3 regions of the Streptomyces sp. NPDC052107 genome follow, and region 3 is predicted to be linked to each of the others. Evidence: riboswitches for the same ligand, from Rfam matches in the RefSeq annotation. Region 3 holds a riboswitch; each other region holds the start of a gene.
What was found. Region 3 has a riboswitch for S-adenosylmethionine ahead of AB0M27_RS37775 (hypothetical protein). Riboswitches for the same ligand answer to the same signal wherever they lie in the genome.
Positions count from the first base shown of each region.

Region 1: another riboswitch for S-adenosylmethionine. It lies ahead of thrC (threonine synthase); the one in region 3 lies ahead of AB0M27_RS37775 (hypothetical protein).
Region 2: another riboswitch for S-adenosylmethionine. It lies ahead of AB0M27_RS00830 (aminotransferase class V-fold PLP-dependent enzyme); the one in region 3 lies ahead of AB0M27_RS37775 (hypothetical protein).

Region 1 is NZ_JBFAWG010000003.1:183,864-193,771, reverse strand. It holds gene AB0M27_RS04665 (ROK family protein) at 1-931, opposite strand, end outside; gene AB0M27_RS04660 (extracellular solute-binding protein) at 1,074-2,336, shown strand; gene AB0M27_RS04655 (DUF3263 domain-containing protein) at 2,382-2,606, shown strand; gene otsB (trehalose-phosphatase) at 2,810-3,643, shown strand; gene AB0M27_RS04645 (trehalose-6-phosphate synthase) at 3,631-5,127, opposite strand; gene AB0M27_RS04640 (glucosyl-3-phosphoglycerate synthase) at 5,202-6,146, opposite strand; SAM riboswitch class I at 6,308-6,472, shown strand; gene thrC (threonine synthase) at 6,490-7,773, shown strand; gene AB0M27_RS04630 (MoaD/ThiS family protein) at 7,770-8,045, shown strand; gene AB0M27_RS04625 (cold-shock protein) at 8,477-8,683, shown strand; gene groL (chaperonin GroEL) at 9,011-9,908, shown strand, end outside.
Region 2 is NZ_JBFAWG010000001.1:176,545-186,452, reverse strand. It holds gene AB0M27_RS00865 (hypothetical protein) at 1-85, opposite strand, end outside; gene AB0M27_RS00860 (NlpC/P60 family protein) at 114-1,142, opposite strand; gene AB0M27_RS00855 (NlpC/P60 family protein) at 1,428-2,462, opposite strand; gene AB0M27_RS00850 (NYN domain-containing protein) at 2,675-4,018, opposite strand; gene AB0M27_RS00845 (hypothetical protein) at 4,061-4,300, opposite strand; gene AB0M27_RS00840 (rhomboid family intramembrane serine protease) at 4,456-5,199, shown strand; gene AB0M27_RS00835 (Lrp/AsnC ligand binding domain-containing protein) at 5,196-5,477, shown strand; gene AB0M27_RS00830 (aminotransferase class V-fold PLP-dependent enzyme) at 5,528-6,889, opposite strand; SAM riboswitch class IV at 7,052-7,168, opposite strand; gene trpD (anthranilate phosphoribosyltransferase) at 7,244-8,308, opposite strand; gene AB0M27_RS00820 (cytochrome bc complex cytochrome b subunit) at 8,427-9,908, opposite strand, start outside.
Region 3 is NZ_JBFAWG010000070.1:19,592-29,499, reverse strand. It holds gene AB0M27_RS37800 (nitroreductase family deazaflavin-dependent oxidoreductase) at 373-801, opposite strand; gene AB0M27_RS37795 (NAD(P)H-binding protein) at 801-1,439, opposite strand; gene AB0M27_RS37790 (helix-turn-helix domain-containing protein) at 1,542-1,919, shown strand; gene AB0M27_RS37785 (hypothetical protein) at 2,455-2,793, opposite strand; gene AB0M27_RS37780 (DUF3293 domain-containing protein) at 3,264-3,542, opposite strand; SAM riboswitch class IV at 3,738-3,845, shown strand; gene AB0M27_RS37775 (hypothetical protein) at 3,980-4,969, shown strand; gene AB0M27_RS37770 (hypothetical protein) at 5,116-5,430, opposite strand; gene AB0M27_RS37765 (WD40 repeat domain-containing protein) at 5,633-7,192, shown strand; partial or broken gene AB0M27_RS37760 (NF041680 family putative transposase) at 7,217-8,673, opposite strand; gene AB0M27_RS37755 (YrhB domain-containing protein) at 8,858-9,130, opposite strand; partial or broken gene AB0M27_RS37750 (transposase) at 9,334-9,570, shown strand; gene AB0M27_RS37745 (restriction endonuclease) at 9,628-9,908, opposite strand, start outside.

The sequences.
Region 1 (9,908 bases), on a different contig from region 3:
TGCGGACGGGGCCGGCGGTGTCGAGGAGATCCCGGGCGAGCAGGCCCGCGCCCAGGCAGCCGGCCGTGTCCCCGAGCGCGGCCGGGACGACGCTGGGCAGTTTCTGGAAGGTGACCCGGCGCCGGACGGCGTCCCGCAGGGGCTGGAACAACACTTCCCCCGCCTCGGCGAGGCCGCCACCGATGATCAGGGTGCGCGGGTCCAGCAGGGTGAGCGCGGTGACCAGGCCGTCGGCGAGCGCGTCGACCGCCTCCTGCCACACGCGGACGGCGTTCGGGTCGCCGGACACGACGGCCTCGGCGCAGTCGGCGGCGTCCGCGCCCGGGTCCCCGCAGGCCGCCGCCCAGGCCTCGCTGACGGCGGACGCGGAGGCGTACCGCTCCAGGCAGCCGTGCTGCCCACAGGGACACACGATCCCGCCGGGCCGTACGACCACGTGGCCGATCTCGCCCGCGAAGCCGTGCGCGCCCGCCTCCACCCGGCCGTCGATGCCGATGGCGCCCGCGATCCCGGTGCCGAGCGGCACGAACAGGAACCGGTCGGCGCCCTTGCCCGCGCCGATCCGGCCCTCGGCGAGACCGCCGGTGCGCACGTCGTGGCCGAGGGCGACGGGGATGCCGAGCCGCTGCGTGAGCAGCGCGCGCAGGGGTACGTCCCGCCAGCCGAGGTTGGCGGCGTAGGAGGCGATGCCCTGCTGCTCGTCGACGATGCCGGGGACCGCGATGCCGGCAGCGGCGGCGGCCTCGCCGTAGCGCTCCACGCCGTACGCGTGCAGCTCGGCGGCGAAGTCGAGGATCGTCGCGACCACCGCGTCCGGACCGCGCTCGCGTCCGGTGGCGCGGCGGGCACGGTGCAGCAGCTCGCCGTCGTCACCGACGAGGGCGGCCTTCATCCCGGTACCGCCCACGTCCAGGGCGATGACATGTCTCACCACGGGCCCTAGTGTGGCCCTCCCACCCGCGAGAGGTCTAGTCCACTCACGTGGTGTAGACCTTATGTGTCCATATATTGAACGGTCAGACAGCAGGGTTGGGGCTTTGAGGGTGCGTCGGCGTACGGCAGGAACGATCGCGGTGGTGTCCGCACTGGGCATGACGATGGTCCTCGGCGGCTGCGGGAGCACGGGCTCCTCCGACGTCACGTTGAGACTCGTCGCCGCCGACTACGGCGATTCCGCCGCCAACAGCTCCCAGAAGTACTGGGACGCCCTGGCCAAGGAGTACGAGTCCAAGCACCCCGGTGTGAAGATCGACGTCAGCGTGTACTCCTGGAACGACGTCGACGCCAAGGTCAAGGACATGGTCGCCGCCGGCCACGCCCCCGACCTGGCCCAGATCGGCGCCTACGCCGACTACGCGGCCGCCGGCAAGCTCTACCCGGCCTCCGACCTGCTCTCCATCCGGACCCAGGCCGACTTCCTCTCCCAGCTCACCGAGGCCGGGCAGTGGAACCACACGCAGTACGGCATCCCCTTCGCCGCCTCCACGCGCGTGCTCTTCTACAACAAGACCCTGTTCGCCAAGGCCGGCATCACCCCGCCCACCACCTGGGACGAGCTGGCCGCCGACGCCAAGGCGCTCAAGGATAAGGGCGTGAAGTACCCCTTCGCGCTGCCGCTCGGCCCCGAGGAGGCCCAGGCCGAGACCATGCAGTGGCTGCTCAGCGGCAGCAACGGCAGTAACGGCGGCAACGGCTACACCGACGACATCGGCGCCTACACCATCGACTCCGCGCCGAACGTCCAGACCTTCACCTGGCTCAAGGACGACCTGGTCGACAAGGGCCTGACCGGGCCGGTCGCGCCCGGCAAGCTCAACCGTGCGACCGCCTTCGCCGCCTTCGCCGACGGTCAGGTCGGCATGCTCAACGGGCACCCCACGCTGATCCAGCAGGCCGAGAAGAAGGGCGTGGAGTTCGGCATGGTCCCGATGCCGGGGCGCACCGGCACGGCCAGGGCCTCCATGGGCGTCGCCGACTGGATGATGGCCTTCAAACAGAACGGGCACCGCGACCAGATGGGCGACTTCCTCGACTTCGTCTACACGGAGAAGAACGTCCTGGCCTTCTCCCGCGAGTACGGCCTCCTCCCGGTCACCGGCTCCGCGTCCAACGCGATGAGCGCGTCGGACTCCGCCCCCGACAAGGCCCTGCACCCCTTCCTCGACCAGCTGGCCACCTCCGAGCTCTACCCCGTCGGCAAGACCACCTGGGCGTCGGTCAGCGCGGCCGTGAAGCAGAACATCGGCCAGGCCGTCGCCCCGGGCGGCGACCCCGCCGGCGTCCTGACCCGCCTCCAGGCGACGGCGACGGCGGCGGACAGCAGCGCGAAGAACTGAGAAGAACTGAGCGGCCCTGTCAGACCCCACCGCTACGGTGACTGCATGGAACTCGCCCCCCGCGAACAAGCCATCCTCGCGCTGGAGCGCCGCGGCTTTCCCGGCCCCGGCGCCAAGGAACGAGCGATACGCGAGGAACTGGGCCTGTCCCCGGTCCGCTACTACCAGCTGCTGAACGCGCTGCTGGACGACGAGAGAGCGTTGGCGGCGGACCCGGTGACGGTGAACCGCCTGCGGAGGGTACGGGAGTCCCGGCGCACGGAGCGCTGAGCTCGGGATGCAGGCACCCTCTGGCCGGGTGTGGGGCGCTTACCGGCGCAGGCAGGGCGCCGCTGCGCCCACCCGTGTGGCGGCTCGCGGCGCGTGTGCCTGGCAGGGCGCCTTTCCAGCCGACCGAGACGGGTGGGTGGGAAACGGGGTCCAGGGGCGCAGCCCCAGGAGTGTTCTGGGCCCGCGCTGGATAGTGTCGCTGTATGGACCCTCTGCCGACCCCGCGGACCCAGCCCGGCCGGGACGGCCTCGCCGCGCTCCTGGCGAAGCCGTCCGCAGCGACTGTGGGTCTGGACTTCGACGGCACTCTGGCCCCCATCGTCGCCGACCCCGAGCAGGCCCGCGCCCACCCCGAGGCCGTACCCGCACTCGCCGCCCTGGCCCCCAAGGTCGCCTCCGTCGCCGTGATCACCGGCCGCCCCGCCGCCGTCGCGGTCCGCTACGGCGGCTTCAGCGGCGTCCCCGGCCTGGAGCACCTCACCGTCCTCGGCCACTACGGCGCCGAACGCTGGGACGCCGTCACCGCCACCGTCACCGCCCCGCCCCCGCACCCCGGCGCCGCGGCGGCCCGCACCGAGCTGCCGGGCGTGCTGGACCGCGCCGGCGCCTGGCACGGCACCTGGATCGAGGAGAAGGGCCGGGCGGTCGCGGTGCACACCCGCCGCGCCGACGACCCGCAGGCCGCGTTCGCGGCCCTGCGTGGCCCCCTCACCGACCTCGCCGCCCGCCACGGCCTGATCGTCGAACCCGGCCGCCTGGTCCTGGAGCTCCGCCCGCCCGGCATGGACAAGGGCGTGGCCCTCACCGACCACGTCCGCAGGACCGGCGCCGAGTCCGTCCTCTACGCCGGCGACGACCTCGGCGACCTCCCCGCCTTCGACGCCGTCGACGAACTCCGCGCCGACGGCGTCCCCGGCCTCCTGGTCTGCAGCGGCAGCACGGAGGTCACGGAGCTGGCGGAACGGGCGGACATGGTGGTCGACGGCCCGGCCGGTGTCGTACACCTGCTGCGGACCCTCGCCGCTCAGCTGGACTGAAGCTCCTCCAGCGCCTGCAGCTGATCCAGGAACCACTGGGCCGGGGGAAGCGCGGTGGCCGCCGCGGCCAGCCTCTTGGTGCGGTCCGCCCGCTCCTCCGGCGGCAGGGACAGCGCCTCGTGCAGGGCCCGCCCGGTCTCCAGCACGTCGTAGGGGTTCACCACGAACGCGTTGGCGCGCAGTTCCTCGTACGCCCCGGCCTCCCGCGACAGCACCAGCGCACACCCCTGGTCGGAGACGACCGGTACCTCCTTGGCGACCAGATTCATACCGTCCCGGATGGGGTTGACCAGCGCCACGTCGGCGAGCCGGTACGCGGCCAGGGAGCGTGCGAAGTCGTCCTTGACGTGCAGGACGACCGGCGTCCAACCAGCCGTACCGAAGGCCGAGTTGATCTCCTCGGCCACCCGCTGGACCGCGGCGGTGTACTCCCGGTACACGATGAGGTCCTGCCGCGACGGATACGCGAACGCGAGATGCACCACCCGCTCCCGCCACTCGGGGTGCTCCTCCAGCAGCTGCCGGTACGCCAGCAGGCCGCGCACGATGTTCTTGGACAGCTCCGTGCGGTCGACACGGACGACGGTCCTGCGACCCTCGCCGATCTCCTCCCGCAGGGCCGCCATCCGCTCCTCGACGTCCGGCTGGTGCGCGCGGACCCGCAGGAAGTCGGCGTCGGCGCCGAGGGAGTGCACGCCGATCAGGGTTTCCCGGCCCTTGCGCAGATGTTCGATCGTCCTGGGGGCACCCGACGGCCAGGTCACGCGGTAACGCTCGGGGTCCAGACCCTCCGCGCACTTCTGGAAGGCCGTCGCCCACCGCCAGGTCAGGAACGCCACCCGGTCCGCCCCGAGCATGCCCGCCATCAGCTGCTCCCGGATGTCCTCGGGAAGCAGCTCGAAGTACTCCCGGGGCGCCCACGGCGTGTGCGAGAAGTGCCCGATCCGCACATCGGGGCGCAGCTCGCGGAGCATCCCCGGCACCAGGCACAGGTGGTAGTCCTGGACGAGGACCGCCGCCCCCTCGGCCGCCTCCTCGGCCAGCGCCTCGGCGAACGCCCGGTTGTAGGCCTCGTACGACGCCCACTGCCGCCGGAACTCCGCGTCGAAGACCGGCTCCAGCGGGGTCTGGTACAGCATGTGGTGGACGAACCAGAGCACCGAGTTGGCGATGCCGTTGTAGGCGTCCGCGTGCACCGTCGCGTCGATGTCGAGCATCCGCACCAGTTGTCCGCCGGTCGCCTCGACCGAGAGCCGGCGCCCGTTGTGGGAGCGCCGTACCGCCTCCCGGTCCGTGTCGCTCAGCGCGGCGCACACCCAGACCGCGTTGGCGTTCGGCCCGATGGCCGACAGCCCCGACACCAGCCCGCCGCCGCCGCGCTTGGCGGCCAGCGAGCCGTCCTCGCGCAGTTCGTACGAAACCGGGCCGCGATTGGACGCGACCAGCACCCGAGCCTTCTCGGCAGCACCCTGCGTGGAAGCCATGGTCCTCAACCTAGCCCGGCCCGGAAACGCTCAAACGCACGGCCACGCCCGGCACGCCCCCGTATACGACCGGTTCACGCCACCTTGCGCTCGGCATATTCCGTGATCTCCACCATCGGCGGCCGTTCCTCGGTGTCCACCGAGTAGGTGCGTGGCTCGAAGCCGTCCTCGCAGCGCTCGAACTGGGTGAGGGAGGGGCGGATCAGATGCCCGCGGGCCAGCCGGAGCTGGGCCGTGCGGTAGATCGCGGCGGCCATCCGGCCCAGCGCCTGCCCGTCCTGGTGCCGGTGCTTGCGCACGCCCACGTCCACCTGGGACAGCGCGTCGAGACCCACCAGGTGCAGGGCGTCCACCAGCATGCCCAGCTCCACGCCGTACCCGACCGGGAACGGCAGCTGTTCCAGCAGCGAGCGCCGGGCCGCGTACTCGCCGCCCAGCGGCTGCACGAATCCGGCCAGCTGCGGCCAGTGCATGTTCAGCAGCGGGCGGGCCATCAGCTCGGTGACCCGTCCGCCCTGCCCGGCCGTCCCGGCGAGCGGGCGGTCGTACATGCCCTTGACCAGGTCCACCCCGGGCTCGGTGAGCAGCGGGCCGACGATCCCGGAGACGAAGTCGGAGGAGAACTCCTTCAGGTCCGCGTCGATGAAACAGACGATGTCCCCACTGGTCACCAGAAGCGAGCGCCACAGCACCTCACCCTTTCCGGGGACGGCGGGGATGCGGGGCAGGATCTCGTCCCGGTGAACGACCCGCGCGCCCGCGGCGGCGGCGACCTCGGAGGTGCGGTCGGTGGAGCCGGAGTCGACCACCACGATCTCGTCGACGAGCGGGACCCGTTCCACGAGGTCGTGCCTGATGATCGCGACGATGTCGCCGACCGTCTCCTCCTCGTTGAGCGCGGGCAGTACGACGCTGATCGTCTGGCCGGTGCGCTGCTTGGCGCACAGGATGCGGTGGAGCGGGCGATCGGCCACGGACCAGGAGCGGGTGGCCAGCCAGCGCTCGACTTCTTCCAGCACGGTCTGCGGCTCCTCACTGTTCGTGATCGCACGGGCTGCACCGTGTGATCCATCTCGCGGTTCGGACGACTATCTCAACTGTCCTGGCCTTCGGTTACAGTCTTGAACAACGCCGGTGACCATCGCATGTCGGGGGTCAGCACGCGTCCACAACCGCATACCGCTCATCCAGAGGGGCAGAGGGACACGGCCCGATGAAGCCCCGGCAACCCTCCAGTCGGTACTCGTAGATCGGCCTGATCAGGCTCGATCGCTCCGCGAGGCTCCCGGCTAGGGAAGGTGCCAAATCCGTCTCACGGCGAGGTGCGTCGTGAGGAAGATGAGGAGAAAGGGCCTCGCCTCCATGGCTGTGCAGACAGTTGCAAGCTCCACGGATTCCACCGTCGACCTCGGTCCCGCCGCGGCCCTGAGCTGTCGCGAGTGCGGACACCGCGTTCCGCTCGGCCCGGTGTTCGCCTGCGAGGAGTGTTTCGGCCCGCTGGAGATCGCCTACGACTTCTCCGCCTACGACACCGAAGAGCTGCGCCGCCGTATCGAGGCCGGCCCCGCGAACATCTGGCGGTACGCGCCGCTGCTGCCCGTTCCGGCCGACGTGGCCGACAAGCCGAACCTGAACCCGGGCTGGACCAAGCTCGTCAAGGCCGACAACCTAGCCGCCGAACTCGGCGTCACCGGCGGCCTGTTCGTCAAGGACGACTCCGGCAACCCGACCCACTCCTTCAAGGACCGCGTGGTCGCCCAGGCCCTGGAGGCCGCCCGCGCCTTCGGCTTCACCACCCTGTCCTGCTCCTCCACCGGCAACCTCGCCGGTGCCGTCGGTGCCGCCGCGGCCCGCGCCGGCCTGCGCTCCTGCGTGTTCATCCCGCACGACCTGGAGCAGGGCAAGGTCGTCATGGCCGCGGTCTACGGCGGCGAGCTCGTCGGCATCGAGGGCAACTACGACGACGTGAACCGCTTCTGCTCCGAGCTGATCGGTGACCCGGCCGGCGAGGGCTGGGGCTTCGTCAACGTCAACCTGCGGCCGTACTACGCGGAGGGCTCCAAGACCCTCGCGTACGAGATCTGCGAGCAGCTCGGCTGGCGGCTGCCCGACCAGATCGTGGTCCCGATCGCCTCCGGCTCCCAGCTCACGAAGATCGACAAGGGTCTGCAGGAGCTGATCAAGCTCGGTCTGGTCGAGGACAAGCCGTACAAGATCTTCGGTGCGCAGGCCGAGGGCTGCTCACCGGTGTCCACCGCCTTCAAGGCCGGGCACGACGTCGTACGGCCCCAGAAGCCGAACACCATCGCCAAGTCCCTCGCCATCGGCAACCCGGCCGACGGGCCGTACGTCCTGGACATCGCGCGCCGCACCGGCGGTGCCGTGGAGGACGTGACGGACGAGGAAGTCGTCGACGCCATCAAGCTGCTGGCCCGCACCGAGGGCATCTTCGCGGAGACGGCGGGCGGTGTGACCGTCGGCGTCACCCGCAAGCTGCTCAAGGACGGCGTCCTGGACCCGGCGAAGACCACGGTCGTCCTCAACACCGGCGATGGACTCAAGACGCTGGACGCGGTGGCCGGGACCGGCCTCACCGCCACCATCCGACCGACCCTGGACTCCTTCCGAGAGGCTGGCCTCGCATGAGCGTGACCGTTCGCATCCCTACCATCCTGCGCACCTACACCGGCGGGCAGGCCGAGGTCGCCGCGGAGGGCGCGACCCTCGCCGAGGTCATCGCCGACCTGGAGAAGAACCACACCGGCATCGCCGCGCGCGTCCTGGACGACCAGGGCAAGCTGCGCCGGTTCGTCAACGTCTACGTCAACGACGACGACGTGCGCTTCGAGCAGGGCCTGGAGACGGCGACCCCGGACGGCGCCGGCGTCTCGATCATTCCGGCCGTCGCCGGCGGCTGATCGTTACCTAGGGTAACGTCAGTTACGCATTGTTCATCGAATTGCCTCCTCCGTGAGAGAAGCGGAGGAGGCAATTCTGTGTGATTGAGCGCGGTAGAGTTGGGGAACGCGCTCTCGGACCACCGGTCAAGGGCCCTGTATTCATGCCGCACGCCCGACAAGAAGTAGCCAAAGTGCGCGGGTTTTATGCGGCTTTTGTGGCGGTTTGTGGAGCCTGACTTGCCCTGAAGTCAGGCGAATTCTCCGCACATTCCGGACCGTTCCCGTCCAGAATTCTCGTCCGATTGACCTGTTGCAGACGGCAGTTGGACAGATACATTCAGCCGCGGTCGACGCGTTCCGGCGCACGCCCCCGACCGATGGGGGGTGAGGTCTGACCCGGGTCCGCGAAGTGTGGATCTGTGCAAGGGCCAGTAATAGGGGAGTTAGGCATGGCTCAGGGCACCGTCAAGTGGTTCAACGCGGAGAAGGGGTACGGCTTCATCGCGGTCGACGGTGGTGCGGATGTTTTCGTCCACTACAGCGCGATCCAGATGGACGGTTACCGCACCCTGGAAGAGGGGCAGCGGGTCGACTTCGAGATCTCGCAGGGCCAGAAGGGCCCGCAGGCGGACATGGTCCGGCTGGCGACCAGCTGAAGCACGCGTCGACTGTCAGCGACGTTCTTCGTTCATCTTCGAAGGGCTCGCACCTCACTCGGGGTGCGGGCCCTTCGTCATGCCCGGGGTGCGCGTGTTCGCGGGCGGCTGACGGGGGTGCCGTACCCCCGTAGGCGCTTGCACTCGACCATGCCGAGTGCTAATCATTGGCGTTAGCACTCTGAAGGTGAGAGTGACAGTGAAGGACCGGGTCGGTGAGGCCCGCAGGCCGGGTGGGGCAAGGAACCACAAGGCCGGCGAGCCGTCCGTCGCGGGCGCGGGCGCGGTCCGAAGGAATCACCCCCAGTCCTGGAGGGACCACTTCACATGGCCAAGATCATCGCGTTCGACGAGGAGGCGCGGCGCGGCCTCGAGCGCGGCATGAACCAGCTCGCGGACGCCGTGAAGGTGACGCTCGGCCCCAAGGGCCGCAACGTCGTCCTCGAGAAGAAGTGGGGCGCCCCCACGATCACCAACGATGGTGTCTCCATCGCCAAGGAGATCGAGCTCGAGGACCCGTACGAGAAGATCGGCGCCGAGCTGGTCAAGGAAGTCGCCAAGAAGACGGACGACGTCGCCGGTGACGGTACGACCACCGCGACCGTTCTCGCCCAGGCCCTGGTCAAGGAAGGCCTGCGCAACGTCGCCGCCGGCGCCAACCCGATGGCCCTGAAGCGCGGTATCGAGAAGGCCGTCGAGGCCGTCTCCGCCGCCCTGCTGGAGCAGGCGAAGGACGTCGAGACCAAGGAGCAGATCGCCTCCACCGCGTCCATCTCCGCCGCCGACACCCAGATCGGCGAGCTGATCGCCGAGGCCATGGACAAGGTCGGCAAGGAAGGCGTCATCACCGTCGAGGAGAGCAACACCTTCGGCCTGGAGCTGGAGCTCACCGAGGGTATGCGCTTCGACAAGGGCTACATCTCCGCCTACTTCGCGACCGACATGGAGCGCATGGAGGCGTCGCTCGAGGACCCGTACATCCTCATCGCCAACTCCAAGATCGGCTCCGTCAAGGACCTGCTCCCGCTCCTGGAGAAGGTCATGCAGTCGGGCAAGCCGCTGCTGATCATCGCCGAGGACGTCGAGGGCGAGGCCCTGTCGACCCTGGTCGTCAACAAGATCCGCGGCACCTTCAAGTCCGTCGCCGTCAAGGCCCCGGGCTTCGGTGACCGCCGCAAGGCCATGCTCGGCGACATCGCCATCCTCACGGGCGGCGAGGTCATCT
Region 2 (9,908 bases), on a different contig from region 3:
CGGGGGTGCCGCCGCAGCCGGCCAGGGGCAGCAGCAGCCCGAGCCCCACGGCCCCGATGCTCCACGCCCGCCTGCGACCAGCCACTTCCCGATCGTAACGGCGCGCGGCGCGTTCAGGGCCTGGTGACCGAGGAGATCGGCATCATCCCGACCGGGTCGTAGCGCACCGCGGCGCCCGGATAGGGGGCGTGGATGACCTGGCCGTTGCCCGCGTACATCCCCACGTGGCCGGCGTCCGAGCGGTAGATCACCAGGTCGCCGGGGCGGGCCTGGGAGAGCGGGATGTGCCGGCCGGCGAAGCGCTGCTCCTGCGAGGTGCGCGGCAGCTGGATCCCGGCGTGCGCGTACGACCACTGCATCAGGCCCGAGCAGTCGAAGCCGGAGGGGCCGCTCGCGCCCCACACATACGGCCGGCCGAGGGCGGAGCGGGCGGCGGCCACCGCGGCGGCGGCGCGGGCGTCGGGGGCGCCGGCGCCGGTCAGGTCGGACAGGTAGGACAGGTCCATGCGGCCGGAGTCGTCGGAACGCGAGGCACGGCCGAACGCGGCGCGCTCGGCGGCCGGGAGCAGGTTGAGCAGCTTCTGGGCCTTGGCGAGCTTCTTCTCCACGGTCCGCTTGTGCGCGGCCACGGCCTTGCGGCTGCTGTCCAGCTCGGCGAGCTTCCCGGCCGTCTCCGTGCGCTCCTGGGCGAGCTCCCGCAGTGCCGACTGCAACTCCCGGAGCTGCCCGGCCTGTTGGCTGGTGATGCGGTCGAGGGTGGACGCCTTGTCGAGATAGTCGTCGGGGTCGCCGGAGAAGAGCAGGGCCACGGCCGGGTCGATGCCGCCCGCGCGGTACTGGGCTCCGGCCAGCGAACCGAGCTGCTCGCGCAGGGTGTTGATGCGCTGCTGCTGCCGGGCGATGTGGTCCTGGGCGTCGCGTACCTCGCGGCGCAGCGTGCCGGCGCGCTCCCGGGCCTTGTCGAAGGCCTGGGTCGCCTGCTCGGCCTCCTGGTAGAGCCGGTCCACCTCGGCACTCGTGTCGGTGTGCGGAGCCGCGTGCGCCGGTACGGCGCCGAGCGCGGCGGCCGCGGCCGACAGGACACACAGGGCGGCGGCGCCCCGGTCGAATCCGGAGGAGGCAAAACGGCGATGAGACCCCACGGCAGTCCTTCTGCTGGCGGACGAAGACCGCTTCCCCGGCGCCTGGGGACGGGGAGGCCCCGGCGCCGGGGAAACGCGGCAGACAGTAGCCGTGCGCGAGGGGCCCGACCAACGGCCGTGGCGGCGACATACGGTGACGCCCCGCCGCTGGCCCAGGTCAGTGGCGGGGCGGGGCGTCAGTTCCGGTCCAGGGGATTCGCCCGTTCGGGCGCCCCCGCGCGAGCGTTTCCCGCGGGATCGCGGGGGTATCAGACCCGGTTTCGCGGGGGTGTTGTGCCAGGGGCGTCAGACCCGGACGCCGAACTGGAAGGGCATGTCGGACATCGCCTCGTAGCGGACCACGGCACCGGTGTGCGGGGCGTGCAGCACCTGGCCGTTGCCGGCGTACAGACCCACGTGGTGCAGGTCGCCGTAGAAGAAGACCAGGTCGCCGACCTTGAGCTGGCTCTGGTCGTAGATCCGGCTGCCGATGTTGGCCTGCGCCTCGGAGGTGCGCGGTATGGAGACGCCGGCCTGGGCGTAGGCCCAGGAGGTCAGGCCCGAGCAGTCGAAGGAGGAGGGGCCGGAGGCGCCGTAGACGTACGGCGAGCCGATCCTGCTCTGGGCGGCGGAGAAGGCCGCCGAGGCGCGGCCCGAGGCGGGCGGGGCGTCGCCGAGGTTCACCCGCTGGCTGGAGGAGCGGTCGGCGCGCGCCTGCTGGGCGGCCAGCTCCTGCTTCTCCTTGGCCGTCAGGGTGTTGAGGAGCTTCTGCGCCGCGGCGAGCTTGCCCTGGACTTCCTTCTTCTTCTCCTCCAGCTGGGTGCGCGTGGAGGAGAGGTCCTTGAGCTTGTCGGCGGCCTCGGCGCGCTCCTGGGCGAGTTCGCGCTGTTTGTCCTGAATCTTCTTCAGCGCGTCGACCTGCTGGGCGCTCAACTGGTCGAGCGTGGAGGCCTTGTCGAGGAAGTCGTCCGGGTTGGAGGACAGGAAGAGCTGGACCGAGGGGTCGATGCCGCCCGAGCGGTACTGCGAGGTGGCCAGCGAGCCGAGGCCGTCGCGCAGCTTGTTCAGGTCCTGCTGACCGCGGGCGACGTTGTCCTGGATCGTGGATATTTCCTTCTGCAGCTTCTGCTGCTTGTCCTTCGCCCCGTTGAACTTCTCGGTGGCCTGCTCGGCCTCCTGGTAGAGCTTGTCGACCTTGGCCTTGACCTGGTCCTTGGTGAGCTTCTGGCTCGGCGCGGCGTTGGCGGCGTTCGCGCTCAGGACGACGGCAGCCGCGGCTGCGGTGGTCAGCACGGTCACGCGAGCGCGACTCTGCTGCTTGGGTCGACGGTGGGACGCCACGGAGGACGAACTCCTTCTTGTGAGTGATCACCCGTTCGGAGGTTCGAGCCATGACCCTAGTGACCCACTTGTGATCAGATCAAATCCTCACACCAAAAAACCTCGTCACACAATGCATTCTTTGCACACAAGTCACATGCGGTGAGGCGTGGTTGACACTACGTTGCGTGATGATCAACCCAATTCGGGCATTGCATGCGCCCGTTGGACCTTCAGGACAGTCGCTTCAGAAGCACCGCAGAGGCGACCGGACGGGCACCCGCTCTGGCGACTCCGTCGGCCACCTCCCGGTCGGTGGAGACGACGATGACCGGACGGCCCGGCGGCTCCGCGCGCACGAGCTGCCGGATCAGCTCGTCGGCCGTGACGCCCGGCTTCGAGAACAGCACCCGGACGCCGCGCGGCGGCGCCAGCAGCACCGGGGCGGCCAGTTCGGCGCCGTCGAAGACACAGGTCACCTCGGCGCCCGTCTGCGCGGCCAGTGCGGAGAGCTGGCCGAGGAGCCGGAGCCGCTGCTTCTCCAGCGGCATCTGCGGATAGCCGGTCTTGGTGACGTTGTAGCCGTCGACCACCAGATGCGCCTGCGGCAGCGCCAGCAACTGGTCGAGGATGCCCGGATCGTTCTCCGACAGGGCGCGCGCCGCGATGTCCTTCGGTGTCATTCGTCCCGGTTCGACCGCATCCACGGTCTCGGCGGGCCGTACGAACACGGGCGGCAGGGCGAGTTCGCGCCGCAGCCCCTGGGTCGCGTCCAGCAGGGTGTCGAGCAGCAGCCGTACCCGCATGTCCTCCACGCTGCGGCCCTCGCGGGCGGCACGGCGGGTGGCCTCCAGCGCGGCCTCGGCCTCGCCGAGGCGTGCCCTGAGCCGGCGGGACTCGCTCTCGGCGGCCGACACCTGCAGGTGCGCCTCGGCGCGCACGGCGGCCATCTCGCCCTGGGCCTTGCGCAGGGCGGCCTCGCCCCGCTTGACGTCACTGAGGGCGGCCCGGAGCTTACGGTGCAGCGACTCCGCTTCCTTCTTCGCCGACTCCAGCTCCGTACGCAGCCGTTCGGTCTCGGCGCGGGTGTGCTCGCGGGCCCGGGCCAGCTCGGCGCGCAGCCGCTCCAGCTCGGCCCGGCTCTCCTCGTCGGCGCGCTCGGCGTCCGCGCGCTGGACCTCCTCGCCGACCGCCGTGACCAGCTTCACCCAGCCCGTCGGGCGCAGTACATAGGCCGCGGCCGCCACGTCGAGCGGATCCGCGGCCGGGAGCGGCGAGCCGGAGTCGAGTGCGCCGGCGAGTTCCGGCTGCGCCTCTCTGAACTTCTCCCCGATCCGCTGCCGGAACAGCGCATCGGTCTCCAGCGCCGCCGCCATGGCGTTCCCGGCGAACTTCGCCCGGCGACTGGGGGTGAACCGGGCGTACTGCCTCAGCTGGGCGGGCAGTTCCGAGACGGTCAGCCGACCGAAGCCGTCCGAGATGATCTGGACGACTCTGCGGCGCACCCCGTCGGGCAGCGGACGGTCAAGCACCTCAGCGGTGCCGTCGCCCGGCCCCCCGCCTGTGGTCTCCACCATCCGTCACACCCCACTATGTCAACTTCTTCGGGGCCGCTCCGCTCAGGAGCCGGCGCCCGGCCTGTCCACGAGTTCCACCTGGTCCACCGCGTTGCACCAGCGGCACCGCACCGACTCGATGGTCTCACTGACCACCTCGCGCTCCTCCACGGTCGGCTCACCGGCCAGATCGAGGTGGACGTACTCGACGACCTTCGAGGAACGCGTCACGTCGAACCGGGTGAGGTTGCCGCACAGGGCGCAGCGCCATCGGGTGGTGGCGGTCGGCAGGGGAACCGTCATCGTGGCTGTCCGCTTCCTTGTCGTAGTCGCTCGCCGCGCCGCCGGCCGACGCGTGTGGCCGTAACCCTACGGCCTGGCGGCAACTCGCCGCTGGTCCGTCCCCGGCGGCGAGGCGGTCTGTCCGCTTGCGTCCCGTTACGCCATGCTCTGTATTCATGATCAGCCAGTGGAGCACGGCGGCCGGCAGGGCCTTCAGAGCGGTCCGGAGCAGCTCGGCACCCATGACGTACGGCCTCATCGCCCTGTGCTGCCTGCTCTTCGTCCTGGGCCCGGCCTCGGGGCTGACACCGGGATACGGCTCCCGGGACGGCCTGCCGGCCGCACAGCAGGCGTACTTCCGGCGCTGGGGCGTGGTGCCGGCCGAGCTGTTCGCCAAGCCGGTGCGGGACGCCCTGACCCCCGCCACGGCCCTGTTCGTGCACGGCAGCTGGGTGCATCTGCTCGGCAACATGCTCTTCCTCTTCGTCTTCGGCGCGATGACCGAGGAACGGATGGGCCGGGTCGAGTTCACCTTCTTCTTCGTCGGCTGCGGCTATCTCGCCCTGCTCGGCTACGCGGCCGCCAACGCCGCCTCCGAGCAGTCGCTGGTGGGCGCGTCCGGGGCGATCTCGGCGGTTCTCGGAGCGTTCCTCTACCTGTTCCCGCGCGCCCGTGTGACCAGTCTTCTGCCATTCCTGTTCTTCCTGCCACTGCGGTTCCCCGCGTGGGTCGTGCTGCCGTTCTGGGCGGCGCTGCAGTGGGCGGCGGCGGAGCAGAGCTCCGACGGCCCCGGGGTGGCGTATCTGGCGCACCTCGTCGGCTTCGGTCTGGGCTTCGGCTACGCGTGGGTCCGATACGGCCGTACGACTAGAGTGAAGTGCGCCCCAGCTCCGGCACCCGAGGGAGAGAACCAGCCGTGATCACCGCGATCGTCCTGATCAAGACCAGCGTGGACCGGATCCCCGAGATCGCGGAGCAGATCGCTTCGCTGGAGTCGGTGAGCGAGGTTTTCTCCGTCACCGGCACGTATGACTTGATCGCGATGGTCCGGGTGCGGCGGCACGATGATCTCGCCGATGTCATCCCCGGCCGGATCAGCAAGATCCCCGGTGTGGAGGGCACGGATACGCATGTGGCGTTCCGGACGTACTCGCAGCACGACCTGGAGGCCGCGTTCTCGATCGGCCTGGACAACTAGGGTTCGTCCCTGGTTGCCCGCGCCGTCCCCCCGCACCGTCCGGGTGCTGATCACACCGCCGGTACGCAGCGGCCGTCCTCCGTCCTGTACGTCCACTTCGCACCCTCGGTCACGAGTTCCCGGACCGCGGTGACGAAGCGGTCGACATGCTCGTCGGGGGTGCCCGCGCCGAAGCTCACGCGGATGGCGTTGAGGGACTTCTCGCCCGGCGCGGCCTCGGGGGCGCCGCACTCGCCCTGGGTCTGGGGGTCGGTGCCGAGGAGGGTGCGGACCAGGGGGTGGGCGCAGAAGAGGCCGTCGCGGACGCCGATGCCGTACTCGGCGGACAGGGCCGCGGCGAAGTGGGAGCTGTTCCAGCCCTCGACGACGAAGGAGATCACGCCGACGCGCGGGGCGTCGTCCCCGAAGAGGGACAGCACCTTCACCTGGGGAACCTCGGCCAGGCCCGCGCGGACCCCGGCGATCAGGTGCCGCTCGCGGGACACCAGGGCGTCCCAGCCGGCCTCGGTGAGCGCCTTGCAGGCCGACGCGATGGAGTAGGCGCCGATCACATTGGGCGATCCCGCCTCGTGCCGCGCGGCGCTCTCGTGCCACTCCACGTCCACGCCGCCGTCCTGCCGCCGGGAGACCGTGCGGCTGGCCCCGCCGCCCGCCAGGTACGGCTCGGCCGCGCGCAGCCAGTCGGTGCGGCCGGCCAGGACCCCGGAGCCGAAGGGCGCGTACAGCTTGTGGCCCGAGAAGGCGACCCAGTCGAGGTCCAGGTCACGGACGGACACGGGGTGGTGGGGGGCCAGCTGGGCGGCGTCCAGGACGATGCGGGCCCCGTGCGCGTGGGCGGCCGCCGCCAGCTCCCGTACGGGCCACAGCTCGCCGGTGACGTTCGAGGCGCCGGTGACGCAGACCAGGGCCGGGCCGTGGGGGTCGCGATCGGCGAGGGCCCGCTCCAGGGTCGTGACGGCCTGCTGCGGGGTGCGCGGGGCGTTGAGGTAGGTGACCTGGGCGTCCTGCCAGGGCAGCAGCGAGGCGTGGTGCTCGGTCTCGAAGACGAAGACCTGGCAGTCGGCGGGGAGAGCCCGGGCCAGGAGGTTCAGGGAGTCCGTGGTGGACCGGGTGAAGATCACCTGGTCGTCGGGGCGGCAGTCCAGGAACTCGGCGACCGTCTTACGGGTGTTCTCGAACAGGTCGGTGGAGAGCTGGGAGAGGTAGCCGGCGCCACGGTGGACGCTGCCGTAGTACGGCGCGTAGGCGGCTACGTCGTCCCAGACGCGCTGCAGGGCGGGGGCGCTGGCCGCGTAGTCGAGGGCCGCGTAGGTGACCTCGCCGCCGGTGACGAGCGGCACGGTGACATCCCGGCCCAGAACGGGCAGAGGGGAGCAAACGGACTGGTCGGAGGCAGCGGTGAAGACAGACATGGGTGGACTCCCGTGAGGACGTACGAGAAAAGGCGTACGTGGAGAAGCGAAAAAAAGGGTGTGCGGAGGCGGGGCTCGGCGGCCCTATCGCATTCGCTTGCTCACGGAAGGCTCCCTCGATGACCAGGACCCCTGGTCCCGCGCTCTCAGCAGCGCGCGAGGGGTCCGCGCTTGCCGTAGACCTCGCTGCCTACGGCCTGGTCCTCACCCGGGGCACCCCGCCACGGACGGAGGGTTGCCGGACAGCCGGCCGGGGCCGAATGGCTGTCACTCATGACCTGGTACAGGAACGTACGGGAAATGATCGTCGTCCCGCAACCCGAGTCCGGATTGCGGGACGATCCCCGGTGAGCACTAGGCGTTGCTCGCCGCCACCCACCGCTCCAGCGTCCGCTTCGCCGCACCGGAGTCGATCGACTCCGCCGCCGTCGCCATCCCGGCCCGCAGCTGCTCGGTCAGCGACGCGTCCGTGGGCCGCAGCGCGACGAGCGCCGCCGCCGAGTTCAGCAGCACCGCGTCCCGTACGGCGCCTGTCTCACCGTCGAGCAGGCGGCGGGCGACCTCCGCGTTGTACGACGCGTCCGCGCCGCGCAGGGCCTCCACGGGGACGAGGGCGATGCCGACGTCCCTCGGGTCGAAGGTCTGCTCGGTGACCTTGCCGTCCCGGACGACCCAGACCCGCGAGGTGGCGGTCGTGGTCAGCTCGTCCAGGCCGTCGTCGCCGCGGAAGACCAGGGAGGAGTTGCCGCGCTCGGCGAGGACGCCGGCCACGATCGGGGCCATCCGCAGATCCGCCACGCCGACGGCCTGGGCGCGGACCTTCGCCGGATTGGTCAGCGGACCGAGGACGTTGAAGGTCGTACGGATGCCCAACTGGCCACGGGCGGCGGCCACATGGCGCAGCGCCGGGTGGAACTTCACCGCGAAGCAGAAGGTGATCCCGGCCTCCTCGGCGACCTGCGGGACCCGCTCCAGCGGGAGGTTCAGATTGACGCCCAGCTTCTCCAGCACGTCCGACGCGCCCGACGCCGAGGACGCGGCCCGGTTGCCGTGCTTGACGACCTTCGCGCCGGTGCCGGCGACGACGATCGAGGACATCGTGGAGATGTTCACCGTCTTGGCACCGTCACCACCGGTGCCGACGATGTCGACGGTCTCCCCCGGCACCTCGATGACGTTGGCGTGGGCGTACATCGCGCGGACGAGCCCGGTGATCTCCTCCACCGTCTCGCCCTTGGCGCGCAGGGCCACGGCGAACCCCGCGATCTGCGCGTCCGTCGCCTCCCCGCGCATGATCCGGTCCATCGCCCATGCCGTGGCGTCCGCGCTCTGGTCCCGGCCCTCCAGCAGGGCGTTCAGTACCTCGGGCCAGGAACGGCCCGCCGCGGTGTCGCCTCCAGCGGGGGTCACAGCGCTCATCAGCCGCTCCTGGTGTCGTAAGAACAGTGTGATCCCAGCCTATCCACCCGCGGACACGGCGAAGGGCCCCGTCCGTAAGCCGGACGGGGCCCTTCAGCGTGGCGTGGCGACGCGGGGATCAGTGGTGGCCGTGGCCGCTCGTGATCTCCTTGTACTCGTCGACGGTCGGCTTCGGGATCTGGTTGTCCTCCCCGTAGTAGGCGCTGGACAGCTTCACCCGGAGCTTCTCCGAGGCCGGCACCTTGCGCTCGACACCGTTCTCGTCGACCGTCGGGCCGATCTCGGCCGGCTCGTACTGGTGGTGGGCCGTGAGGGTGTGCAGCTGCTCCTGGCTGAGCGGCTCGTGCACCTCGATGAACTCACCGTGCGGCAGGCGCTTGATGATGCCGGTCTCGCGACCGTGCAGCACCTTCTCGCGGTCGCGGCGCTGCAGACCCAGGCAGATCCGCTTGGTGACGAGGAACGCGATGACCGGGCCGACGAAGAAGAAGATCCGGACGAACCAGGTCACGGCGTTGATCGACAGGTGGAAGTGGGTGGCCCACAGGTCGTTGCCACCGCCGACCAGCAGCGTCAGGTACACCGTCATCCAGGCGACACCGAGACCTGTACGGGTCGGAGCGTTGCGCGGGCGGTCCAGGATGTGGTGCTCGCGCTTGTCGCCGGTGACCCAGGACTCGATGAACGGGTAGACCGCGATCGCCACGAGGACCAACGGGAAGATCACCAGCGGGATGAACACGCCCAGGACGAGCGTGTGACCCCAGAGGTTGATCTCCCAGCCCGGCATGAAGCGGATCAGACCCTCGGAGAAGCCCATGTACCAGTCGGGCTGGGCGCCGGTGGACACCTGGTCCGGACGGTAGGGGCCCATGGCCCAGATCGGGTTGATCTGGGCGATCGCCGAGATGGCCGCGATGACACCGAAGACCAGGAAGAAGAAGCCTCCGGCCTTGGCCATGTAGACCGGCAGCAGCGGCATGCCGACGACGTTCTTCTCGGTCTTTCCGGGACCCGCGAACTGCGTGTGCTTGTGGTAGAAGACCAGGATCAGGTGGCCCACCATCAGGCCGAGCATGATGCCCGGCAGCAGCAGGATGTGGATCGAGTAGAACCGGGCGACGAAGTCGTGACCGGGGAACTGACCGCCGAAGAGGAAGAACGACAGGTACGTGCCGACGATCGGCACGGACAGGATCGCGCCCTCCATGAAGCGGACACCGGTGCCGGAGAGCAGGTCGTCCGGGAGCGAGTAACCGGTGAAGCCGGTGAACATGCCGAGGACGAACAGCAGGAAGCCGAACAGCCAGTTGATCTCACGCGGCTTGCGGAACGCGCCGGTGAAGAACACGCGCATCATGTGCACGAACATGCCGGCGAGGAAGATCAGCGCGGCCCAGTGGTGGATCTGCCGGATTAGCAGACCACCGCGCACGTCGAAGGAGATGTGCAGGGTCGAGCTGAACGCCTCGGACATCAGCTGGCCCTGCAGCGGGACGTAGCTGCCGTGGTACTCCACCTCGTTCATCGACGGGTGGAAGAACAGCGTCAGATACACACCCGTGAGGATGATGATGATGAAGCTGTACATGCACACTTC
Region 3 (9,908 bases):
GCATTCTCGGCTCGTTCGACCGATCCGCAGCCGAGATGAATGCGAGGAGGCTCAGGGAGCGCTGGGCGCCCACGTCAGCGGAGGAACTGGAGCAGCTCGAGATTGAGGTGTTGTCCGGGTTCGTTCTTACGGGCTTGGCGGACGGCACGACTGCGGGGCAGGCGCGCAGAGGGTGGCACGGCCGCGTGCGGGAGTCGGGCCGCATCACGATGAGTTCGGCCGCCGAATGTTGATCCGCTGTCGGGACGGTGTCCGGGTACTTCTCGGCGCTGATCACGAAGGCGCCGGTGGAGGTCGGGGTGGAGTGCTCCTGCGGCGGGGCGCCTCGAGGTGGAGGGGGGTCCGTCTCAGGGGATTGCGGACCGCGGATGATCAGTGTGTGCGGTCGATGATCACTACGGGGATCTCGCGGCTGGTCGCCTCCTGGTAGTCCTGGTAGGACGGAAGGGCCGCCACGATGAGTTCCCACAGCCGGGGCTTCTCGTCGGGTAGGGCGGTTCTCGCGGCTGCGGGGAAGGTTTCCGGGCCGATCTGGACCGTGACGTCCGGGTTCGCGGCCAGGTTGAGGTACCAGGCCGGGTGCTGATCGGCTCCCGCGTTGGAAGCGGCCAGGATGTAGCGGGCGCCGTCCCGCACGTAGACCAGGGCCGTGCGGCGCAGTTTTCCGGACTTGCGGCCGCGGGTCGTCAGGAGCAGGTCGTTCATGCCCGGTCTGGCTCGGCCGTTGGTCTCGAGGTAGCGGCGGATGTGTCGCGCCACCCACTCGTTCGGACTGTCGGTGATTTCCTCCTGTCGGTCCATCAGCCGGCCTCGATGCCGACGTGCGTGCGGTGGTGCCGCGGATCGTCGATCTCGTCGAGCAGCGCGATCGCGAAGTCGGCGTAGGAGATGCGGCTGTCGGCCTTGGCCGGGGCTGTCCGGTACGTGCCGGTGCGGGCGCCGCCGTGGTCGAAGTCGCCCGCCGGGCTGAGGACCAGCCAGTCCAGTCCAGCGGTCACGGTGCGCAGCACGTCCGTTCCTGCCGCGTGTCCCAGGTAGAAGGCACGGTAGTCCTGGGGATAGCCGGGGGTGTCCATGAGGAGGGCTCCGGAAGCGGTCTCCAGCACCGAGGCCAGGCCGACTCCCACCAGTCGGTTCACGTCGGCTTGCGCCAGGCCGTCGAGGAGGGCACGGGACGCGGCGGCGAAGAATGCCTCGGGCTGCGCGGCGGCATCGTAGACCGCGCTGATCGCGGCATCCTGCCCGAAGGCCAGCCGGGCGACGCTGCGAGCATGGGTGACATCGCCCGCGACGGTCCGTACACCGTCCACAGCCGAAAGATCGGCGTACTTGGCCGGATCACGCACGACCGCCGTGACCTGGTGACCACGGCTGCGGGCCTCCGCGACGGCGGCCCGGCCCGCCCTGCCTCCGGCGCCGAAGACAACGATCTGACTCATGACTTCCCCCTTGAATCCGCAGGCCGGGCCCGAACGCCGGCCGCTCCCCCGCACGATAGGGAAGGCCATGGTTACCAAGGGGATACCAGCTACTGTGAGGCGGTGACCGAGCCACTGGATCCCGACATGTTCGACCCGCTCTGCCCGTCCGATCTCTCACCGATCCGCTTCGGCGACAAATGGGCAGGGATGATCATCCGCTGCCTCGAACAGGGACCGCGGCGGTTCTCGGAGTTGCGGATCCCGCTGGGCGGCATCACCGCCAAGGTCCTCACGCAGTCGCTCCGAGCACTGGAGCGTGACGGCCTGGTCACCCGCACGGTCCACACTGAGCCGGCGCGCCGGGTCGAATACGCATTGACCCCGCTCGGCCGCAGCCTCCTTGTGCCGATGGCCTCAGCGTGCACCTGGGCAGCGGAACACTGGGACGAACTCATCGACGCACGCGAGGCGGCCACGCCGCTCGGCAACACCGGCTAGCACGACCGGCCGAGCCAGCAACCACTGGATCAGTGCTCCGACTCCCGGTCAGGACACGACCCCGGAGCGACTCCACATCGACCACGACCGTGACCGAAGGGCTTGAATCCCTCGTCTCGCGGAAGTCATCGGACTCGACGGCAAGACCGCTATGCGCTATGCGGACTCCGCCCCGGGCCTGACTGCAGCAAGCCGCCGAGACAGGCCCAGCGAGTTGACCACGAACCTGCGGGTCCATCCCTCAGAATCAGAGACCCGACCCATGGGTTCGCCCTGAAGAACCCTCAGTTCGCCTGAACTCGCGGGGATCTCGGCCCGGTCCTCCCGAAGCTGCCGCGAAGTGACAAGTAGCCGACGGTTTCCCCACGCCGTCGGCGCTCGGCCCGGTACGCGGTCCACGCAAGTTCCCCCTGCGGCGCGGAGCGCCAGGGCGTTCCGGTGCGGTCGCAACACTCGGCGTAGCTCAGATCGGGGGCCAAGGAACAGCCCTTCTGGACCGTGCGGCAACGGCCGGTCGGAGCCGCGGGGATGGTCCCTACTCGCGCTCCAGGTCCAGGGGGTTGTCGTCGGCGTCGATGTACTGCTCGGTCTTGGTGTAGCCCATGGCGAGGCTGTTGCGGCGCCGCCTGCCGATGGAGATCACGCGCAGTTCCAGGCGCTTCGTCCAGCCCGCCACGTCGGCCGGGGAGACTGGCCCGACCTCGCACTGGTTCAGCCAGAGCACGGGGTCGAAGCGGTCCGAGGTGCCGGTGAGAGCGTCCGCAAGGTTGAAGGCGATGTTTCGGCGGGCGTGGAAGTCCTGGTCGTCGGATTCAGCGATGGCTGCGGAGATGGTTTCGTAGTCGGCGCGGCTCATCTGTCGGTTCGTGGCCATGGGGCCCCTCCTGGCTTGAGGTGGTTGCTGTTCGGGGGTACGGCACGGGCCGCCGGACTCGGATGTCGAGTCGGACGGCCCGCACGCAGGGGTGCGTATGAATCACGCAGCGATGGACGTGCGCTGTCCTCCGATGGCGCGGGCGCTGCTCAGGCGGGCGGACTGACCGGCGCTGTCTCTGGCCCGGCGGGCGGAGGTGCCGTAGGAGGACGTGCGGGAGCCCTTCCAGGCGCCCTTCGTCTGCTCCCCGCACCCGCGGGGATGGTCCCAACAGCGTCACGCACGAGGACCGCGCCTATGTCGGTCGCGCCGCCGTCGCAGGACAGCAGACGCCAGGCGCCGGAGGTCCAGGCGAAGACCGCGTGCTGGCCGGAGCACCGCCCCAGTTCACGCGCCGCCGAGTCGTTCAGGCCGGCGATGGCGACGCTCTGCTCGATGTGCGTGCCGTGCGCATCGCCTCCCGCTGCGGGTCACCACACGAGCCCTCGCCGGTCGAGCTCGTCGAGGAGCCGGGCCTGGGCGCGGGCGTTGTCTTCGGCAAGGGTGGGACGGCCGTGGGGGTCACACGCCGTGACGAGGTGGAGGGCGGCGGCGCCGGCGGGTTCCGGGAGTTTAGGGAAAGGGCCCTCGGTCGTGCCCCGCGGACGCGGTTTGACCCGTACCGTTCGGTCCGGGAATCGGATGTCGAGGACCGTCCGCCGGTAGAGTTCCCAGTTCGGGGGTGTGGTCGCAGCGTCAGTGACCTGCATGAGGGCCTCCTGTGGACGAAGGACCCCCTTACCCACCGGCAGGGAGATCGGTGCTCGCTCCCACAGGGCCGTGGGAGTCGGTCCTCGGCGCGATCGGCGTCGTGACCGAGCGGAACCATGCCACACCACCGGTCAAGGGGCAAAGCGTTGTGGATCACATTGTGCAAGATCCGGACGGGTGTTACTTTCGCGCCCGGTCACGAGTTCCAGCGTCAAGCCCCGGCTTGCTGGATGACATCCGTTTGCCGCGGATGCCCCGGGGGCGACCAGCCCAGCGCGCGGTGCGTTGGGAAGCCGCAGATCACCGGGGTGCGGACGTGCACTACCGGGGTCCATCGACTCCGGAAGGTTGACCGCCCGTGCCGGTTTCCGACGCGATCCCCGAATTGCCGACGGGGCGGCAGGCCCAAAAGCCTGAGCCGACACCCGGACCCGCCATGTCCGCAGTCGCAGAGCCGGGCCGCGTGGGCCTGGTGGCCATCGGCCTTGACGCTGGACGGGCGCTGTTCTGCACGGCTGAGGCGAGTGGCTCCGGCCGACCTGGAACTGACGAGATCTTCGACGAGTGGCTCGACAGCGGATTCGACGTCGCCTTCTACCGCAGCTCGGACCGCCCCCTTCAGGCGCGTGCTGTAAGCCAGGGGGAGCGTGTTCCCGGATCGCTGATCAGCAGCCGTATCGGAAAGGCCCGGTTGGAGTCGGTCTGCCTGAATCCTCGTCGGCGCGCACCCGTCGGGCCTCGGGAGCCGGACCCGGTGTCTGCGGAGGGCGAGGAGGCCGACGGAACCGATGCCCGTACGGGTGCCGGCATGCCCGGCATCCGCCGGGGAGACGAGGAGGACAAGCGGCGGTACGCGAAGGTGGAGTACCAGGAGGACACCGGCTGCGTTCTGACGGTCGTGGACGACTTCGCCGAAGGAACGGGGAAGGAGTCGGCCCATCACCTGGGCGGCGACATCACCTCGGACACCGACGGAGACTGGTTCGAAACGCTCACCACCCTCACCGAACTCGCCCAGGCAAGGCTGGAAAGGGAGGGGTGGGCCCCGGACGGTCCATGGCAGATCCAGTGGTGGTGCAGCTCGTGCGACGTCACGGACCCGCCGTACGAGACCCTTGAAGTGTTCGAAGAGTACGGCTTCGATCCGGACGAGATCACGCAGCACTATGTGTCCATCTACAGCCAGGGCAGCGACGGCTATTACACCGTCGAGTTCAGTGCGGAGCACCGGGGAGAGGACCACGTCATGTACCTCCAGCTGGAACTGGATGCTGGCAGCAAGGAGCTGGGCAGCGGCAGTCTCGAAGAACTGCGGAGCCACTTGGAACAGGCGACGGAACGGGTGCGGGAGGCCGGCTACACCCCGCTCGACGGCGACTGGAGCGTCCACTGGACACGCTGCCACGTGCCTCTGACCGAGCTGTGACCGACTGACGGCCCCAGGCTGTCGTGCCCTGTGCCCTGTTGTTTCCGTCCAGCCGAAGGGCGGAGAGCGAGCAGCTGCCAGGCACGCGAGCAGTAGCGACGGGGCGCGGCTTTGACAGCACCTGCCCCGGGTCCGTGAGCTTGTGCTCAGGCTTGGGCAGACTGGTCACTGCTGCTCCTCATCCGCTCTCGTACACGGTTGACCACTCGGCGTCCGAGGCGCCCGCAAGCGCCGGCAGTAACTGCTGCGAAGAACGTGCAGGCGCTGGCCTTGGAGTCGTCTTCGCCTACGAAGCCGTAGTAGGCGACGCCCACGCTCAGAAGGGTGCACAGGAGGCCGAAGAAGAGCGTGAGGCTGGCTTCGATTAAGCCGTCGCGCAGCTCGAGCCACAACACTCGGGTCGGGTCAGGGGTTGTGGTGACGGTCGGAGGGGCTGGGTTCAGGGATGTGTTGGTGTCCATGGCCTTTAGTGGACAGCACATCCGGTGCCTGGAGGGCATGAGGCGAACGGTCCCGCAGCATTCCGATCAAGGCAGATCACCGCCGTACATGGCGGGTCGGCCGAACAGGACGGCGTTGTACGGCATTGTTCGGTGAAGTTCGGTGAGATTCGCTGCGGTTGTTCTAGCCTTGCCTCCAGATGCTTACCGGTGGGGGTACAACATGGCTGGTCAGAGCGATGATTCTCATGTGCCGAGCGCGACGTTCGACGAGGAACTGCAGGCGTTCGCTGCGGAACTGAAGGATCTGTGGATCGCAAGCGGGGCGCCTGCCTTGCGGAAGGTGGCGAAACTCGCACCTGCCTCCCGCCCGTTGTCACCTTCGGGTATCAGCGAAGCCTTGAACGGCACGCGACTGCCGGAACTGAGCTACCTGATCGCCTTGGTCCGCATCCTGCTCAGCATCGAGGACGGCAAGCCAGCTCAGCGCGATGATCCGCGTGTTCAGCACTGGACTCTCCGGTGGCAGGAGATGAAGCGCCTCAAAGAGCGCAAGCGCACCGCCACTGCCTCATCGGTGCCCGCCACATATCTTGAGCTTCAAGAAGTGGAGGAGCGCTCAGGGACCAGTGCTCTCCCCCCGGCCGAATCGAGCGAATCGGCCGAGACCCCATCAGAGCAAGCACATCCCTCGGCTGACCAGCACTTGCCGCTCTCGGCGGCCGCGCAGTCTTGGCAGACAGAACGAGGCGAACTGCGCCGCGCGCTCGAAGCAGCCAATACTCGTATTCAGGACCTGGTCACTGCCCTGTACGACCGCATCCCGGACGCAGGTCACAGCCTTGGGCCCACCGGCACGTGTTGGGCGATTGCGTTCTCACCTATCGCGGACCTGCTCGCCTGCCCTGGCGCCTGGGAATATGACCCGGACTCCGTACGGTTGTGGGACACGGCCATTGGCCGTCCTGTTGGGGCGCTTCTCCCGCACCCGGGGGAGATTAAGGCATTGGCATTCTCATCAGATGGCAGGTTGCTTGCCAGCGGATGCAAGCAGGGATCCGTACGGCTATGGGACCCCGCCACTGGCCTCCCCCTTGGGGACACTATTCCAACCGGAGACAGCGATGTCACGGCCCTTGCGTTCTCGCCTGACGGCAGTCTGCTCGCCACAGCAAACAGTGACGGTCCAGCGCTGGTCTGGGACGTTGCTCTGGGCCGCCACCAAGCCAGTCGGCCCTTCGGCCTGCACAGCAGCGGAGTGGCATTCTCGCCCGACGGCACCCTGCTCGCCGTCGCAGATAACTCCCAGGGAGTATCTCTATGGCAGACGGCGGACTGGAGCGAAGGACCGAAGCTCTTTGGAGACCAGCCCCTCCTACCACAAAACGTGGCGTTCTCCCCTGACGGACACCTCCTCGCGTGCGGATCTCTCAACGGCTCAGTGCAGCTGTGGAATCCGTTTACTGGGCAATCCATCGGAGAGCCGCTGAAAGGTCGCGGCAAGGGTTTCAACTCCCTCGCCTTCTCCCCAGACGGGAGCCTGCTCGCCGTCACCGATGGCGATGACGTGCGGCTATGGAACGTGAACACTCGCACCATGATCGGGACCCAAGGTAGGGATCCTCGCCCCAGTGTCTGGTCAGTGGCGTTTTCCAGGGACGGCCGCTTGATGGCCACGGGCGAGAGCACACGGGTGCGCCTGTACAGGCCTCCTGCCGGCTGGCCAGCTACCAGCCGGCCAGCCTCCGCAAAACGGCGTCGCACATGGCGCCTGAGCAAGTGAAATGCCAGCGCACTAACTTGATCTTTAACCTGTGCGGCGGGGCTTCGGGGTGGTTGTCTTCTTCTTTGGTCGCCTTGCTGGCTGTGCCTTCTTGGGTGTGTGCACGTCGTGGCGTGGTGCGGGACGGGTGTTTTTCCGGCCCGGTGGCCGGCCGGGACCGGGGAGGGTGGGTTTCGGTGCTCTGGCCGGGCAGGCGGCCGGTGGGCGGATGTGCCGGAAGTCGCGGCGGACGCGGGCGGGAGTGAGCCTGTCCGGAGGGCTGGGTTTCTCCCAGGGGTGACGCCGGTCGGCTGCGAGTGGGCGGGCCAGACGCAGTTGGGTGTAGGCGGCGAGGATCAGCCAGGTCCAGCGGTCGGCGGCCTCGGGTGTGCGGATCTTCGGAGCGGTCCAGCCGAGGGTCTGTTTGAACAGCCGGAAGGTGTGTTCGATGTCGAAGCGTCGCAGGTAGGCCTGCCAGAGACGGTCGGCGTCCGTCGCAGTGGCGTCGGTGCCCGACCACCACAGCCAGACCGGCTTCGGTGTTGCTCCGCTGGGCAGGTGGTCGATGTCCAGGCGGATCACCGTCCCCTCGACGACGGGGAGGGTGCCGTCGGCGACTGCCCAGGAGGAGCGGTGGGTGAGCCTGGGGTGCAGCCGGTCCCAGGAGCGGGCTCTGGCGGTGCCGTAAAGACGTGTGTCGGTGACAGTCTCGGTGTCCGGGGTGCCCCAGGTGTCGGGCTGGCCGAAGACGAACTCGCTGCCGTGCGGGGCGGTCGGCCCTGGGTGCGAGGCTGCCGGGGCGGGACGGCCCGCCGCAGGACACGGTCCGAGCGCATACGGGCCAGCACTTGCACCGGCAGGTCCCTGAGCAGGAACGCGAGACGGGGTGCGTCGTAGCCGGCGTCCGCGATGATGAGGATCTCCGGGTCGCCTTCCTGCCATTGGCCTGCCCTGATCAGCGTCTCGAGCAGTTCGCGCAGTTGCCGGGCGGTGACGGTGGCGGTGTCGTCCCCGGGCACCAGGCGCAATGCGTCCAGCGGAGCGGTCCAAGAGCTGCGGCCCGGCTCGAGTGCGCAGATGATCGAGTACGGCCAGCCGGGAACCGGAATGTGCTGGTCTTTGCCCCGGCCATAGGTGTGACACAGGATCCGTTGCGGTGAGGTGTGGGCATTGGGGCGCAGCCAGCAGGTGATGTCGACGGCCAGGACCAGCCGGCCATCGACGGCCCGTGGCAGTGGCACCGAGGCCAGGACCCGCCGCAGACGGTCGGCATCGACCCGGCCGCGGGCGACGGCTGAGTAGAGTCCGCCATGGCCTCGGCGGTGTTCGCCGACCAGTGACAGCTCGGGCAGTGACCTCACCGGCCCGTCGCCGCACAGGACAGCATCAGCCAGCTCGAACAACGCATCCGAACGAGCGGTGAGACAGGAGTAGAACTCGCCCCGGAAGCATGACAGTTGCGCCAAAGCGTCTCGGCGTGTGTCGCGATGCAGCAGACTCATCCCCACGGCCTTCGTTCTGAAGATGTGTGTTCCTTGGTCGGAGCACATGTTCAGACGAAGGCCGCTTCCGTGTACGGCGGATACCGGACCGAGTGATCAAGTTCGACGCACCATTCGACGTCGGACGTTAAAGATCAAGCTAAGGGCTGTCCCGTAACTGTGGTCGCGGACAGCCACAGCCTCGTCAGATGCTCGGGTTTCTCCACAGATGCCGCTCCTCCAGGGTCCCGAACCGTACGTCGCCGCGTTCGAGGTCGACGAGGATGGGCCAGCAGTCCAACAGCTGCTCCCTCACATCACGCGAGGCGAGGTACTGCACAGAGTTGTAAGGCACGATCAGGAGGCCGTTGTTCTCGCGGACTCGCTCTGTGTCGATGGCGAGAGGCGGCTCGTCGTCGCGCTGGCTGGCCGCGAGAAATGCCACCGCGAGCTGCAGGGCTTCGTCCTGCTCCACCATTCGTCTCCAGTCCGTCGGCTCGACGAAGGCACCCTAACCATCCTGGGATGATCTTCGCGTGGCTGGTGTGATCACGGCGTCGGAGCCGTCCTGGATAGTCGTCCCGGGCCCTTTCGGTCCCGCCCCGCGGCCGGGAAAATCGGGTCGGTGCCCGTCCGGAGGACGTCGACGGTGCTTGGTGCCGAACGTTGAGCCCGCTGGATAGCCCTCCGGACAGGCTCACTCCCGCCCGCGTCCGCCGCGACTTCCGGCACATCCGCCCACAGGCCGCCTGCCCGGCCAGAGCACCGAAACCCACCCTCCCCGGTCCCGGCCGGCCACCGGGCCGGAAAAACACCCGTCCCGCACCACGCCACGACGTGCACACACCCAAGAAGGCACAGCCAGCAAGACGACCAAAGAAGAAGACAACCACCCCGAAGCCCCGCCGCACAGGTTAAAGATCAAGCTAAGGGGAACCCGGCAAAATTGCCGGGTTCCCCTCAACGAGGCCCTTCTCAGCTCAACGGCGTTGAGCGACGCGGGGGCGGAACGGCCCGCAGCAGCTCCCACAGCGGCCGCGAGCCGGCCGCCCACACGCCCAGGGTCTGCCGGCCGACCACGTGCAGGCGCTGCTGCTTGGCAAAGGTCACCGCCGGCGCAGTCACCCGCCCGTTCGTCACGATGCCCGCGACGTCCGCCCCGTGCACCTGCCGAGCCGTCCCGTTGAGCACCTGCAGGTCCGGAGTGCCCACCGCCGAGCCGCGGGCACCGTTGCGGCGGTGCTTACACTGAATCA